Regions from separate parts of the Kitasatospora sp. NPDC057500 genome, predicted to be linked through region 1. Evidence: riboswitches for the same ligand, from Rfam matches in the RefSeq annotation. Region 1 holds a riboswitch; the other holds the start of a gene.
The links. Region 1 has a riboswitch for glycine ahead of gcvP (aminomethyl-transferring glycine dehydrogenase). Riboswitches for the same ligand answer to the same signal wherever they lie in the genome.

Region 1 (6,790 bases):
CTACGGACCGGTGCTGGCCGAGGCGGAGCACGGAACGGGGGAGCGGCTGGTGCTGGCCCTGGCGGAGGACCTGCGGGCGGACATCGAGCGGCGGACCGGGCTGACCGCCTCGGTCGGGGCCGCGGGGTCGAAGCTGATGGCCAAGATCGCCTCCGAGCGGGCCAAGCCGGACGGGCTGGTGCTGATCGAGCCGGGGCAGGAACGGGCGGTGCTCGGGCCGATGCCGGTGCGGGCGCTGCCGGGGATCGGTCCGGCCACCGAGCAGGTGCTGCGCCGGGCGGGGCTGAACACGGTGGCCGAGCTCGCCGAGGCCGGTGAGGCGGAGCTGGTGCAGCTGCTGGGCAAGGCGCACGGGGCCGGGGTGCACCAGATGTCCATAGGTCTGGACGACCGGCCGGTGGTGGCGGACCAGGACGCGAAGTCGGTCTCGGTGGAGGACACCTTCGAGGTGGACCTGGCCGACCGCGACCGGGTGCTGCGCGAGGTGGAGACCCTGGCGCTGCGCTGTGTGCGGCGGCTGCGCGGCGCCGGGCGCTCGGGGCGGACGGTGGTGCTGAAGGTCCGGCGCTTCGACTTCTCGACGCTGACCCGCTCCGAGACGCTGCGCGGCCCGACGGACGACGAGACGGTGATCGTCGAGACGGCCCGGCGGCTGGCCTCGCAGGTGGACATCACGGGCGGGGTGCGGCTGCTGGGCGTCGGGGTGGCGCAGTTGGCCGACTACACCCAGGAGGACCTGTTCGCCCAGGCGGTCCGGGAGGAGGCGGAGGCCGCGGCGGCGGCCGCGGGCGCCGGGGCGGAGGAGGAGCCGGAGGCGGTCGAGGAGGAGGCCGCGGTGGCGCGGCGCTGGCTGCCCGGGCAGGACGTGCGGCACACGGAGTACGGGCCGGGGTGGGTGCAGGGCAGCGGGGTGGGGCGGGTGACGGTGCGTTTCGAGACGCCGTGGAGCGGGCCGGGGCGGGTGCGGACCTTCGCGGTCGAGGATCCGGCACTGGAGCCGGCCCGGCCGCTGCCGCTGCGCGAGGACTGGCCGGCGGAGGCGGAGCGGGAGGACGGCCACTGAGCCGAAGCGGCCCCACCCGGCACAGGGCCGGGTGGGGCCGTTCGCGGATCCGGGCCGCGGACGGTCGCGATGCCCTCGGCGACCGTCCGGGTCCGGTCCCCGCGCCCTGTCCCTGGGCGCGGGTCGGACGCCTCGTCAGGCGTCGGTCTTCACCGGCTCGTGGCCGGGGGTCGGGGCCGCCGTCCGGTTGCCGACGGTCACGCTGGTGACCGGCTTGACGGTGCGGATGAGGAACGGGACGGCGCCGGCCACGACGCAGACCACGGCGGCGGTCCAGAACGCGTGCCGGTAGGCGTCCAGGGTGGGCAGCGAGACCGGGATCGGCAGCTTCATGGTGTCGCCGGTGAGGATCGCGGCCATGACGGCGGTGCCGATCGCGCCGCCGACGGTGCGCAGCACGGCGTTCATGCCGTTGGCGATGCCGCTCTGCTCGACCGGGACGGCGCCGTTGATGTAGGCCGGCATCGCCGAGAAGGCGAGGCCGATGCCGAGGCCGAAGATCGCCGAGGAGAGGTAGATGTCGCCCTCGTGGCTGTGCCGCAGGGCCAGGTAGGCCATCGCGACGGCGCCGAGGACGCCGCCGAGGACCAGCGGCAGGCGGGGGCCGCGGCGGGCGATCAGCAGGGCGCCGAGCGGGGCGGCGACCATCGAGCCGAGGGCGGAGGGCAGCAGCATCACGCCGGCGTGCAGCACGGTGGCGGTGAAGCCGTAGTGGGCGAGCTTCTCCGGGGTCTGGGCGAAGTTGCTGATGACCATGAACGAGCCGTACATGCCGAAGCCGATCAGCAGGCCGGCCAGGTTGGTGAAGGCGACGGCCGGGCGGGACATCATCTTCATGTCGACCAGCGGGTGTGCGACCTTGACCTCGATGAAGCCCCAGATCAGGGCGACCACGGCGGCGACGGCGAACAGGCCCAGGGTCCTGGTGGAGGTCCAGCCCCAGGTGTTGCCCTGGCTGACCGCGACCAGCAGGGCGGAGAGCCAGCCGGCGAGGGTGAGCGCGCCGAGCGGGTCGGCGCCGCCGTCCTTGTCGGTGACCGGGTCGGTGGGCACCCGCAGGGCGACCAGGGCGACCGCGATCAGGCCGAAGACCAGGCCCATCCAGAAGATGGACTTGTAGCTCCAGTGCTCCAGCAGCAGGCCGGTGGCGACCAGGCCGAGGCCGCTGCCGACGCCCATCGAGGCGCTGATGGCGGCGACGCCGCCGGTGACCTTCTGCTTGGGCAGTTCGTCGCGGACGATGCTGATGGCGAGCGGCAGCACGCCACCGCCGGCGCCCTGGAGCACGCGGGCGACGACCAGCCAGGTGAAGGAGTGGGTGGAGACCGCGAGTGCGGAGCCCGCGACCAGGCCGGCGAGCGAGATCAGCAGCATCGGCTTGCGGCCGCGCAGGTCGCCGAAGCGGCCCAGCAGGGGGGTCAGCACGGCGGCCGACAGCAGGTTGGCCGTCATCAGCCAGGTGATGCTGGAGCCGGAGACGTCCAGTTCCTTGGCGAGCGAGGGCAGGATCGGGACGACCGCGGTCTGCACCACGCTGAACGACAGCATCGCCAGGATGAGGGCCGGCAGGACCCGGGCGCTGCTCTGCTTCTCGGCCGCGGTGGTGGGCTGTGGTGCCTCACTCACGGTTGCTTCCTCCCGTACATAGTGAATGAACTGAAGTAACCATGCCGGGAGATACTTCAGAGTGTCAAATATTCATTGGTTAAGCTTTGGCAAAGTGGAAGGACCCCGGCCTGGGCGGCCGGGGTCCTGTGGGAACCGGGGGAAGGCGGGGTCAGACGAGTGGTCTGGCCGGCACCTGACGGGCCGGGTTCTGCGCGGCGGTGGGCGGTGACGACGGGGCTGCGGGGGTGGCCGCGACGTCGTCGTGGATCTCGACCTGCTCGCGCCGCAGCTCCTCGCGGACCACCTCCTCGGTGGTGTACCGCTCGATCACCAGGCGGACCCGTTCGACCGGTGCCAGGTACTTGCGGACCACCGGGCGCTCCTCGCGCAGGGTGACCTCCTCCACCGCCTCGGCGATCTCCTTCTCGTCGAGCGCGGCCCGCTCGGCCTCGCCGACCGGGATCCGTTCGACCCGGACCCGCTCGCGGACCACCGGGACCCGGCGCTCCACGTGCTCGCTGGTCACGTACTTGCGCAGCTTGGCGGTGCCGATCACCTGCCATTCGGTGGTGATGTCCAGGCGTTCCTCGCGGCAGGTGATCTCCACCCGGCCGGTGGGGGAGGCGGCGGCCGGGCCGCTCTCCGGGCGCGAAGTCCGCGACTGGGGCTGCGACTGCGGATGCGACTGGGGCTGCGACTGCGGATGCGACTGGGGCTGCGGATGCGGCTCGACGGCCGGGTGCGGTGCGGCCGACGGGGGAGCCGGGGCGGGGGCGGGCGACGGTGCGGCTGCGGCGGGGGCCGGGTTGACGGGCGCGGGGGTGACGGGGGCCGCGGGGGTGACGGGCGCGGGGGCGGCGAGGGGCCGGATGTGCGTCTCCGGGGCGGGGTCGGCCGGCTTGTCGAGGTCGCCCGCCCGGTGGAAGGTGAGCTGCTTGGCCGGACGGGAGGCGTTGGTCCCGTGGCCCGCGCCGGTCCCGTTGGTGGCGCCGGGCGTCCCGTTCGGAGCGGGAGTCCCGTTCTGGGCGGGCGCGCCCGCCGTGCCGGTGCCGGCGCCGGCCGTGGTGCCGAAGTCGAGGTCGGCAGCCTCTGCCTCCGGGACGCCGCCCGGTGCCGTCGGCCGCCCCTCGCTCGGGGTGTCGAGGCCGTAGTAGCGGTAGAGCTGGAGCTCCTGGGCGGGCGACAGGTGCTGGCCCACGCCGAAGTCCGGTGAGTCCTTCACCAGGGACTTGTCGTACGGCACCCGCAGCTCGTCGCCGGAGAACTCGCTCGTGGTCAGGGGGACGAAGGCGTCCCGGCCGAAGATGCCGGTCCGGACGGCGGCCCACTCGGGCCGGCCGGTGGCGTCGTCCAGGTACACCTCGTCGATGGTGCCGATCTTGTCCCCGTTGCGGTCGACCGCCTTGTGGCCGATCAGGTCCCGTGGGTCGATGTCGGTCTGCACTCTCTTCTCCTCCAGTGCGGTGAGCTCGCGGAACGCCCGCAGGACAGCGCCACTTCACACCAAAAGCCATGAACCGGACGCCCGCGACCGGGGCGCGGCCGGACGGGCGCGGGGCTGCGCCGACCGGGTCACCGGCCCCGTCAGCAACGAAGTCGTCGAACGGCCTGACGCAGCCGTGATCGCGGTGCCTCCCGCTGGTACCCTGGGCGCGACCGCCGAGCCCGCTCGGGAGAGTCCCCGACAGCGGAAACCGCTGGTCGGGGCGCCGAAGGAGCAACTCCTCCCCGGAATCTCTCAGGCATCCGTACCGTGCGGGATAGGTCACTCTGGAAAGCAGGGCAGGATCGCGGGCGAGGGAGCCGGCGGACCCCACCCTCACCGACGGTGCAAGCCGGCGGGGCGTCCCACGGCGCCCCGTGCGGGCGAAGCTCTCAGGTCCCGATGACAGAGGGGGAGGCCTGTCGGGTTCGTCCGACCGGTCGCTCCGCTGTTGCCGCAGCGGTGAGGCGGCCGGCGTGCGCACCCCCGCCGGTCCGTGACCAGGAGGCCTCGACCACCATGAACGCCCAGCCGAACTCGGGACGCCCCACCACCCCCGCGACCCTCACCGAGCTCGAACAGGCCAGCCCCTTCGAGAACCGCCACATCGGCCCCGACGCCGCCGCGCAGGAGAAGATGCTGGCCCAGGTCGGCTACGGCTCGCTGGACGAGCTGGCCACCGCCGCCGTCCCCGAGGCGATCCGCTCGATCACCGCGCTGGACCTGCCCGCCGGCCGCAGCGAGGCCGAGGTCCTCGCCGAGCTGCGCGAGCTGGCCGGCCGCAACTCCGTGCTCACGTCGATGATCGGCCTGGGCTACTACGGCACCTTCACCCCGCCGGTGATCCTGCGCAACGTCATGGAGAACCCGGCCTGGTACACCGCGTACACCCCGTACCAGCCGGAGATCTCGCAGGGCCGCCTGGAGGCGTTGCTCAACTTCCAGACCCTGGTCTCCGACCTGACCGGCCTGCCCACCTCCGGCTCCTCGCTGCTGGACGAGGGCACCGCGGCCGCCGAGGCGATGGCGCTGGCCCGCCGCGTCACCAAGGTCAAGGGCGGCGTCTTCCTGGTCGACGCCGAGACCCTGCCGCAGACCGTCGCGGTGATCAACACCCGCGCCGTGCCCACCGGCGTCGAGGTCGTCGTCGCCGACCTGTCCGAGGGCATCCCGGCCGAGATCGCCGAGCGCGGCGTCTTCGGCGTGCTGCTCCAGTACCCCGGCGCCACCGGCGTGGTCCGCGACCTCGCCCCGGTGATCGAGCAGGCCCACGGCCTGGGCGCGATCGTCGCCGTCGCCGCCGACCTGCTCGCGCTGACCCTGCTGAAGTCCCCGGGCGAGCTCGGCGCCGACATCGCCTGCGGCACCTCCCAGCGCTTCGGCGTGCCGATGGGCTTCGGCGGCCCGCACGCCGGCTACCTCGCGGTGCGCGCCGAGTACGCCCGCTCGCTGCCGGGCCGCCTGGTCGGCGTCTCCGTCGACGCCGACGGCAACCGCGCCTACCGCCTGGCCCTGCAGACCCGCGAGCAGCACATCCGCCGCGAGAAGGCCACCAGCAACATCTGCACCGCCCAGGTGCTGCTCGCCGTGATGGCCTCGATGTACGCCGTCTACCACGGCCCGGACGGCCTGGCCGACATCGCCCGCCGCACCCACCGCTACGCCGCCGCCCTCGCCGAGGGCCTGCGGGCCGGCGGCGTCGAGCTGCTGCACGGCGAGTTCTTCGACACCGTCACCGCGGTCGTCCCGGGCCGCGCCGCCGAGATCGCCGCCGCCGCCCGCGCCAACGGCATCAACGTCTTCCAGGACGGCGCGGACCGGATCTCGGTCTCCACCGACGAGACCACCACCCGCGAGCACCTGGCGGGCGTCTGGGCCGCGTTCGGCGTCGAGGGCGCCGAGGTCGCGGAGGGCGCCGACGCGCTGCCCGCCGCGCTGCTGCGCGAGGACGAGTACCTGACCCACCCGGTCTTCCACAGCCACCGCTCGGAGACCGCCATGCTGCGCTACCTGCGCCGCCTGTCGGACCGGGACTACGCGCTGGACCGCGGCATGATCCCGCTGGGCTCCTGCACCATGAAGCTCAACGCGACCACCGAGATGGAGTCGGTGACCTGGCCGGAGTTCGGCCAGCTGCACCCCTTCGCACCGGTCGACCAGGCCGAGGGCTTCCTCACCCTGATCCGCGGGCTGGAGCGCCAGCTGGTCGAGGTGACCGGCTACGACGCGGTCTCCATCCAGCCGAACGCCGGTTCCCAGGGCGAGCTGGCCGGCCTGCTGGCCGTCCGCGCCTACCACCACGCCAACGGCGACACCCAGCGCGACGTCTGCCTCATCCCGTCCTCCGCGCACGGCACCAACGCCGCCTCCGCCGTGATGGCCGGCATGCGGGTGGTCGTGGTCAAGACCCTGGTCGACGGCGACGTCGACGTCGAGGACCTCAAGGCCAAGATCGAGCAGCACCGCGACAGCCTCTCGGTGCTGATGGTCACCTACCCGTCCACCCACGGCGTGTACGAGACCCAGATCACCGAGATCTGCGGTCTGGTGCACGAGGCCGGCGGCCAGGTGTACGTCGACGGCGCCAACCTCAACGCGCTGGTGGGCCTGGCCAAGCCGGGCAAGTTCGGCGCGGA
Region 2 (6,790 bases), on a different contig from region 1:
CGACCGAGTAGTAGGTCTTCTCCAGCACGGTGGAGCCGTCGGCCCGGAAGGCCCACAGGGTCATGCCGTTCGCGTGGTACGGCAGCGAGCGGCGCCGGTGCAGCACCAGCTGGCTGTCCGGGTCGAAGTCGATGGCGTGGACGCCGAGCAGGTTGATCCGCTTCTCGGCGGTGATCCGCTCGACGTCGCGGTCGGCCTGGTCGACGTCGACCGTGCGCGGGGAGTGGTTCTCCAGGCCCAGCAGCACCGCCTTCGGGGTGCCGTGGCCGTGGCCGGTGGCGCCCAGCGAGCCGTAGAGCTCGGCGCGGACGGCCGTCACCTCGGTGAGCAGGCCCTCCGACTTCAGGCGGCGGGCGAACATCCGGGCGGCGCGCATCGGGCCGACGGTGTGGGAACTGGACGGACCGATGCCGATGGAGAAGAGGTCGAAGACGCTGATGGCCACGGAGGGACGTCCTTGTCTGGTCTCGTGGGTGGTGCCGGCAGGGAGGGGGAGACGGGAGGGGCGGTCGGGCGGCTGACACGGGACGGGGCACCGCGCGCACTCTCCAGTGTGCGCGGTGCCCCGGAATCCCCGGTGTCCGGGCGGAGTGAGCCCGGTCACCAGACGCCGAACGACAGGTCCTACAGGTTCGGGTAGAGCGGGTACTTCTCGGCCAGGGCGGTGACCCGGGCCTTGAGCGCCTCGGCGGTGCCCTCGTCGAAGGCGGGCTTCAGGGCCTCGGCGATGATGTCGGCGACCTCGCGGAAGTCCTCGGCCCGGAAGCCGCGGGTGGCGAGCGCCGGGGTGCCGATCCGCAGGCCGGAGGTGACCATCGGCGGGCGCGGGTCGTTCGGGATGGCGTTGCGGTTGACGGTGATGCCGACCTCGTGCAGCCGGTCCTCGGCCTGCTGGCCGTCGAGCTGGCTGTTGCGCAGGTCGACCAGGACGAGGTGGACGTCGGTGCCGCCGGACAGCACCGAGACGCCGGCCTCGGTGACGTCGGCCTGGAGCAGGCGCTCGGCGAGGATCCGGGCGCCGTCCAGGGTGCGCTGCTGGCGCTCCTTGAACTCCTCCGAGGCGGCGACCTTGAAGGCGACGGCCTTGCCGGCGATGACGTGCTCCAGCGGGCCGCCCTGCTGGCCGGGGAAGACCGCGGAGTTGATCTTCTTGGCGTGCTCGGCCTTGGAGAGGATGACGCCGCCGCGCGGGCCGCCCAGGGTCTTGTGGGTGGTGGTGGTGACCACGTCCGCGAACGGCACCGGGTTGGGGTGCAGGCCCGCGGCGACCAGGCCGGCGAAGTGGGCCATGTCGACCATCAGCAGCGCGCCGACCTCGTCGGCGATCCGGCGGAACTCGGCGAAGTCGAGCTGGCGCGGGTAGGCGGACCAGCCGGCGATGATCAGCTGCGGGCGGTGCTCCTTGGCGAGGCGCTCGACCTCCGCCATGTCGACCTGGCCGCTCTTGTCGTCCACGTGGTAGGGGGCGACGTTGTAGAGCTTGCCGGAGAAGTTGATCTTCATGCCGTGGGTCAGGTGACCGCCGTGGGCCAGGTTCAGGCCCAGGATGGTGTCGCCCGGCTTGATCAGCGCGAACATCGCGGCGGCGTTGGCCTGCGCGCCGGAGTGCGGCTGGACGTTGGCGTGCTCGGCGCCGAACAGGGCCTTGATCCGGTCGATGGCGATCTGCTCGACCACGTCGACGTGCTCGCACCCGCCGTAGTAGCGGCGGCCGGGGTAGCCCTCGGCGTACTTGTTGGTCAGGACCGAGCCCTGGGCCTCCATGACCGCCACCGGGGCGAAGTTCTCGGAGGCGATCATCTCCAGGGTGGTCTGCTGGCGGTGCAGCTCGGCGTCGACCGCGGCGGCGATCTCCGGGTCGAGGGCGTGCAGGGACTGGTTCAGAACCGTCATGGTGGAGTCTTCCCGGGAGGAGAGGGGGAGGAGCCGCGGCGGCGGGGCGGCCGCGCTGCGGCGGCCGCCCCGGCGGTGGCTCAGGCCGAGGGGTTGGTGAGCGCGGTGTACTCGTCGGCGCTCAGGAGCGGGCCGGTCGACTCGACGCGGACCTTGAACAGCCAGCCACCCTCGAACGGCTCGCCGTTGACCAGGCTGTTGTCGTTCTTGACGTCCTCGTTGACCTCGGTGACCTCACCGGTCACCGGCGAGAACAGGTCGCTGACCGACTTGGTCGACTCCAGCTCGCCGCAGGTCTCGCCGGCGGTCACGGTGGTGCCGACCTCGGGGAGCTCCACGTAGACGATGTCACCGAGGGCGTCGGCGGCGTGCTGGGTGATGCCGATCGTGGACACACCGTCGGCGTCGGCGGCGGTCAGCCACTCGTGCTCCTCGGTGTACTGCAGGTGCTGGGGGTTGCTCATGGCGTCATTCTCCAGGATGGGAAGCGGGTACGACGAAGCGGCCCGGCGCGCGGACGTTCCTCGCGGGGAAATCAGGTGGGGGAGGGTCAGCGGGCGCGCTTGTAGAACGGCAGCGCCACGACCTGGACCGGCTCGTGCTTGCCGCGCACGTCCACCGCGACGGTGGAGCCGGGGGTGGCGTGGGCCGCGTCCACGTAGGCCATCGCGATCGGCTTCTCCAGGGTGGGGGAGGGCGCGCCGGAGGTGATCCGGCCGATCGCCTCGCCGTCGGCGGAGACCACGGTGTACTCGGCGCGCGGCACCCGCTTGCCCTCGGAAACCAGGCCGACCAGCACCCGCGGCGGGTTGGCCTCGGCCTCGGCGGCGGCCCGCTCCAGGGCCTTGCGGCCGACGAAGGCGCCCTCGTTGGTGGTCTTGTCGAAGCGCACGACCCGGCCCAGGCCCGCGTCGAACGGGGTCAGGTCGGTGGACAGCTCGTGGCCGTACAGCGGCATGCCGGCCTCCAGGCGCAGCGTGTCGCGGCAGGACAGGCCGCAGGGGACCAGGCCGCGGTCGGCGCCGGCCTCGGTCAGCGCCTGCCAGATCTGCTCGGCGTCGCCCGGGTTGCAGAAGATCTCGAAGCCGTCCTCGCCGGTGTAGCCGGTGCGGGCGAGCAGCACGTCGCGGCCGGCCACCTGGGCCGGGAGGATCGCGTAGTACTTCAGGCCGGGCAGGTCGGCCCCGGTGGTGCCGGCCAGGATCGCGGTGGACTCCGGGCCCTGGACGGCGATCAGCGCGTAGGCGTCGCGGTCGTCGGAGACCACCGCGTTGTAGCCCTTGGCCCGGGCGATCAGCTCGTCCAGCACCAGCTGGGCGTTGGAGGCGTTGGCGACGACCAGGAAGGCGTCCTCGCGCAGGCGGTAGACGATCAGGTCGTCCAGGATGCCGCCGTCCTCGGCGCAGATCATGGTGTAGCGGGCGCGCAGCTCGCCGAGCGCGGAGACGAAGCCGACCAGGGCGTGGTCCAGCATCTCGCCGGCCTGCGGGCCGGTGATGGTGATCTCGCCCATGTGGGAGAGGTCGAACAGACCCGCCTTGGTGCGGACGGCGAGGTGCTCCTCGCGCTCGCTGCCGTAGCGCAGCGGCATGTCCCAGCCGGCGAAGTCGGTCATGGTGGCGCCGAGGGCGCGGTGCAGCGCGTCGAGCGCGGTGAGGCGGAGGGACGACATGGCCAGGAACTCCTCGGTCGGGGCACTCAGGGGTGCGCGCGCCGGGACCGGCCCTGCTTCGGGGGCGGCGGACCCTGCACGCGGGCATGCGGCGGCGTGGGTCTCCCCATCTGTCGTCGAACCTGAGAGCTTCACCGTCCACTGCCCTGCAAGGGACAGCATGGCGGCTTGCACCGTGGGTGGGCGGACGGCAGGGCCGTGCGCCGCTTTCCAGATGTGCCTAACCCGTGCGGTAGGGGTGCCTGAGAGATTCCGGGGAGGACTTGCTCCTTCGGCGCCGGCTGTGCCGCCTGACGGGGGCACTCCGGACTCTCCCGCGCGGGTTCGAGCGGCCGGTATGGAGTTGGAGGGGCCTGGGTGGATGCCACCGCAGACGCGCACATCATGGCACGTCCGCACGGATGAGGGGAGGGGGACTCCCTCACGTCCGGCCTGGCAGCCCGGCGCGGGGGGCCGAAACGCTAGGCTGCGGGCATCGGAGAGCAGAGGACGGTACGGCGGCGGATGGGGTACCCGGTGGAGCAGCAGGGGTGGGGCGGGCCGGAGTCGGCGCCGCCGGGCGGCGCGTGGCCGGCCAACGAGCTGGAGCAGGTGCTCACCGCCGCGCTCGGCGACCCGGGTGCCACCCCCCGGGTGATCGAGGTGCTGGCGCGCAGCCAGGTGTGGATCCCGCTGCCGTCGGGCGGCGACCCGCAGGGGGGATCGCTGGACCTGCCGATGATCGAACTGGCCGGCGACCCCTATGTCCCGGTGTTCTCCTCCCAGGAGGTGTTCCTCCAGCAGGCGCCGGGGATGGCCTTCGCGGTCGCCCCGGTGTGGGAGTTCGCCCGCGGCCTGCCGCTGGGCGTGGGCATCGCGGTCAACCCCGAGGCGGCGGTGGGCATCCCGGTGCCGCCGGAGGGCGTGGCGGAGCTGCGCCGCGGACCGCGCGAGGACCGCTGGGACGGCGACCCGGACGCGCCGCAGGGCGGCCGGGTGGCGCTGCGCGAGCCGGTGCCGGGGGAGGACCCGGAGGCGTTCCTGGCCGCCTGCCGCGGCGAACTCGCGGCGCTGCCGGGGGTACTGACCGCGCGGCGCGCGCTGGCGAGCGTCGAGGGCGAGCCGACCGTGATGTTCGTGGGCGTCCAGCTGGATCCGCTGGCCCCGGCCGACCCGGTTGCGGTGAACGGGGCATTGGGGCGGGCGCTGGGAACCGCGCCGCTGCCCGGCGGCGTCCACCTCGTACTGCTCGACCTCGCGGACGATCCGGTGGTCGACTGGTTGGTGAACCGGGTCGCGCCGTTCTACGTGCGGGGCTGATCCGGCCTCCCGCCGTCCCTCCGGCATCCGCCGGACGGGGTGCGGGCGGGGTGGCGGTGCGAACCCTGGCACGTCGGCGTGGCGGCGGTCGGCGGCCGCCCCATAGGGTTCGTGCTGACGGCCGCCGGGCCGCCGGTGACGGACGAGGAACGAAGAAGCGCAGCGAGGTGGGCGCATGAGTGCGGGATCGGTAGCTGGCGGTGCACCGGGGCCCTGGGGCCAGGCGCCCACCGGACGCCCGGATCCGGGCGCGCTGGAGCGCGCGCTGCGCGAGGTGGCGCCGGAGCGGTACGAGGCCTACGAGACGATGCTGCACGCGCTCGCCGAGGGCCGGGTCTGGATGCTGCTCTGGCACGGCACGCCGGGCAGTGCGGACGCCCAGTACGGGAACATGGAGATCAGCGGTCACGGGTACGCGCCGGCCGTCACCTCGCCCGAGCAGTTGGCGGCGTCCGGCTGGGCGCGGGCGCACGAGGTGATCTCCGGGCGGGAGATCGCGGCCTCGCTGTACCGGACCCGGTGGGGGCTCTGGCTGAACCCGCACGCCCCGGGCGGCGGGGTGGGCGTGCCGTGGGCGGACCTGCGGCGGGTCGCCGCCGGGCTGGACCGGCTGCCGGCCGGGCCGCTGAAGCTGAGCGAGCCCCAGGTGCCGGCGCAGCAGTTCTTCGCGCTGCTGGAGCGGCAGGCGGTCGAGGTGCGCGCGGTGAAGGCGCTGCGCCGGGCCTGGGTGCGTCCGTCGGTGGGCGAACCGTACCTGGCCATCGGCCTCGACCTGTACGAGAGTTCGCCGCCCACGGTGGAGGCCGTGCGGGCGCTGATGCAGCGGGCGATCGCGGTCGCGCCGGAGGGGCTCGCGGTCTCGACGGTGGCGATGGCGGACGAGTACGACCCGGTGGCGCTGTGGATGCGGGCCAACGCACGCCCGTTCTACGACCGGGAGGCCTCCGGGCACGGACGGCCGCAGACGGGTCCGTACCCGCCGGTGCCCCCGCCGCCGTACGCCTCGCAGCAGGGGCCGGCCCAGGGCCAGGGCTTCGGCTACGGCACGCATCCGCCGTCCCAGGGCTGGCCGGGGCAGCAGCCGCCGCAGCAGCCGTGGCCCGGCTACCCCGGTCGCTGACCGGGCGGACGCGCCGAACATTCTTCCACCGGAACCGGCTTGACAACATGTCAGGCCGGTTTCGGTGTTTTTCCGGACGATCTCGCCGAAGTGGCAGGCGGCCATCTTGACATGGCTGTTACAGCTATGTGAAGAGGGATATGCCGAAGATCGTGGAGGTGCATGCGTACAGATCACAGTTGGGCATCTGTCGGTTGTCAGGGCTGGCGCAAGCCAGTTCGGATGGCAGAGAGTTCTGCAACAGCCGCCGCGCGTGGTTGGCGCCCCACAAAGGCGAACGCGCTGACGGACCGCATGATCCACGCGAAGCCCATCCCGCGTGGCAGCAGTACTGAGCACGTCGTACCGCTGGGAAACAGTCCCGCACCTGCACCTCACGCACGTCCGCACCCAAGCACGTCCGCACCAGCCGAGCCGCCGATCCCGGCGTCCGGCACCCGTGGGCCGGCCACCGTCGGCGAGGGGACCGAACTGACCATGACCGCACCCATCAAGACCGCCGGGAAGGCGCCGGGGGCAGACGCCGCCGCGAGCCCGGCGAAGAAGATCGAGGGCCGCTCGCTCGGCCAGATCGCCTGGACCCGCTTCAAGCGGGACAAGGCCGCCGTCATCGGCGGTGTCGTGGTGATCCTGCTGATCCTGCTCGCCGTGCTGGCCAAGCCGATCGAGTCGGTCTTCGGCCTGGACCCCGACGCCCTCCACCAGGACCTGCTGGACGCCGACCTCGGCGGCCTGCCGAGGGGCGACTGGGGCGGCATGAGCTGGGACCACCCGCTCGGCATCGACCCGCTGCAGGGCCGCGACCT

Region 2: another riboswitch for glycine. It lies ahead of gcvT (glycine cleavage system aminomethyltransferase GcvT); the one in region 1 lies ahead of gcvP (aminomethyl-transferring glycine dehydrogenase).

What each region holds. Positions count from the first base shown of each region.
Region 1 covers NZ_JBHVER010000088.1:22,352-29,141, reverse strand. The annotation lists gene ACFU74_RS20000 (DNA polymerase IV) at 1-1,063, shown strand, start outside; gene ACFU74_RS19995 (MFS transporter) at 1,199-2,689, opposite strand; partial or broken gene ACFU74_RS19990 (DUF2382 domain-containing protein) at 2,841-3,260, opposite strand; partial or broken gene ACFU74_RS19985 (PRC-barrel domain-containing protein) at 3,726-4,115, opposite strand; glycine riboswitch at 4,332-4,435, shown strand; gene gcvP (aminomethyl-transferring glycine dehydrogenase) at 4,674-6,790, shown strand, end outside.
Region 2 covers NZ_JBHVER010000044.1:35,097-41,886, forward strand. The annotation lists gene ACFU74_RS12800 (L-serine ammonia-lyase) at 1-445, opposite strand, end outside; gene glyA (serine hydroxymethyltransferase) at 625-1,893, opposite strand; gene gcvH (glycine cleavage system protein GcvH) at 1,974-2,357, opposite strand; gene gcvT (glycine cleavage system aminomethyltransferase GcvT) at 2,444-3,565, opposite strand; glycine riboswitch at 3,786-3,892, opposite strand; gene ACFU74_RS12820 (enhanced serine sensitivity protein SseB) at 4,070-4,864, shown strand; gene ACFU74_RS12825 (enhanced serine sensitivity protein SseB C-terminal domain-containing protein) at 5,040-5,984, shown strand; gene ACFU74_RS12830 (ABC transporter permease) at 6,462-6,790, shown strand, end outside.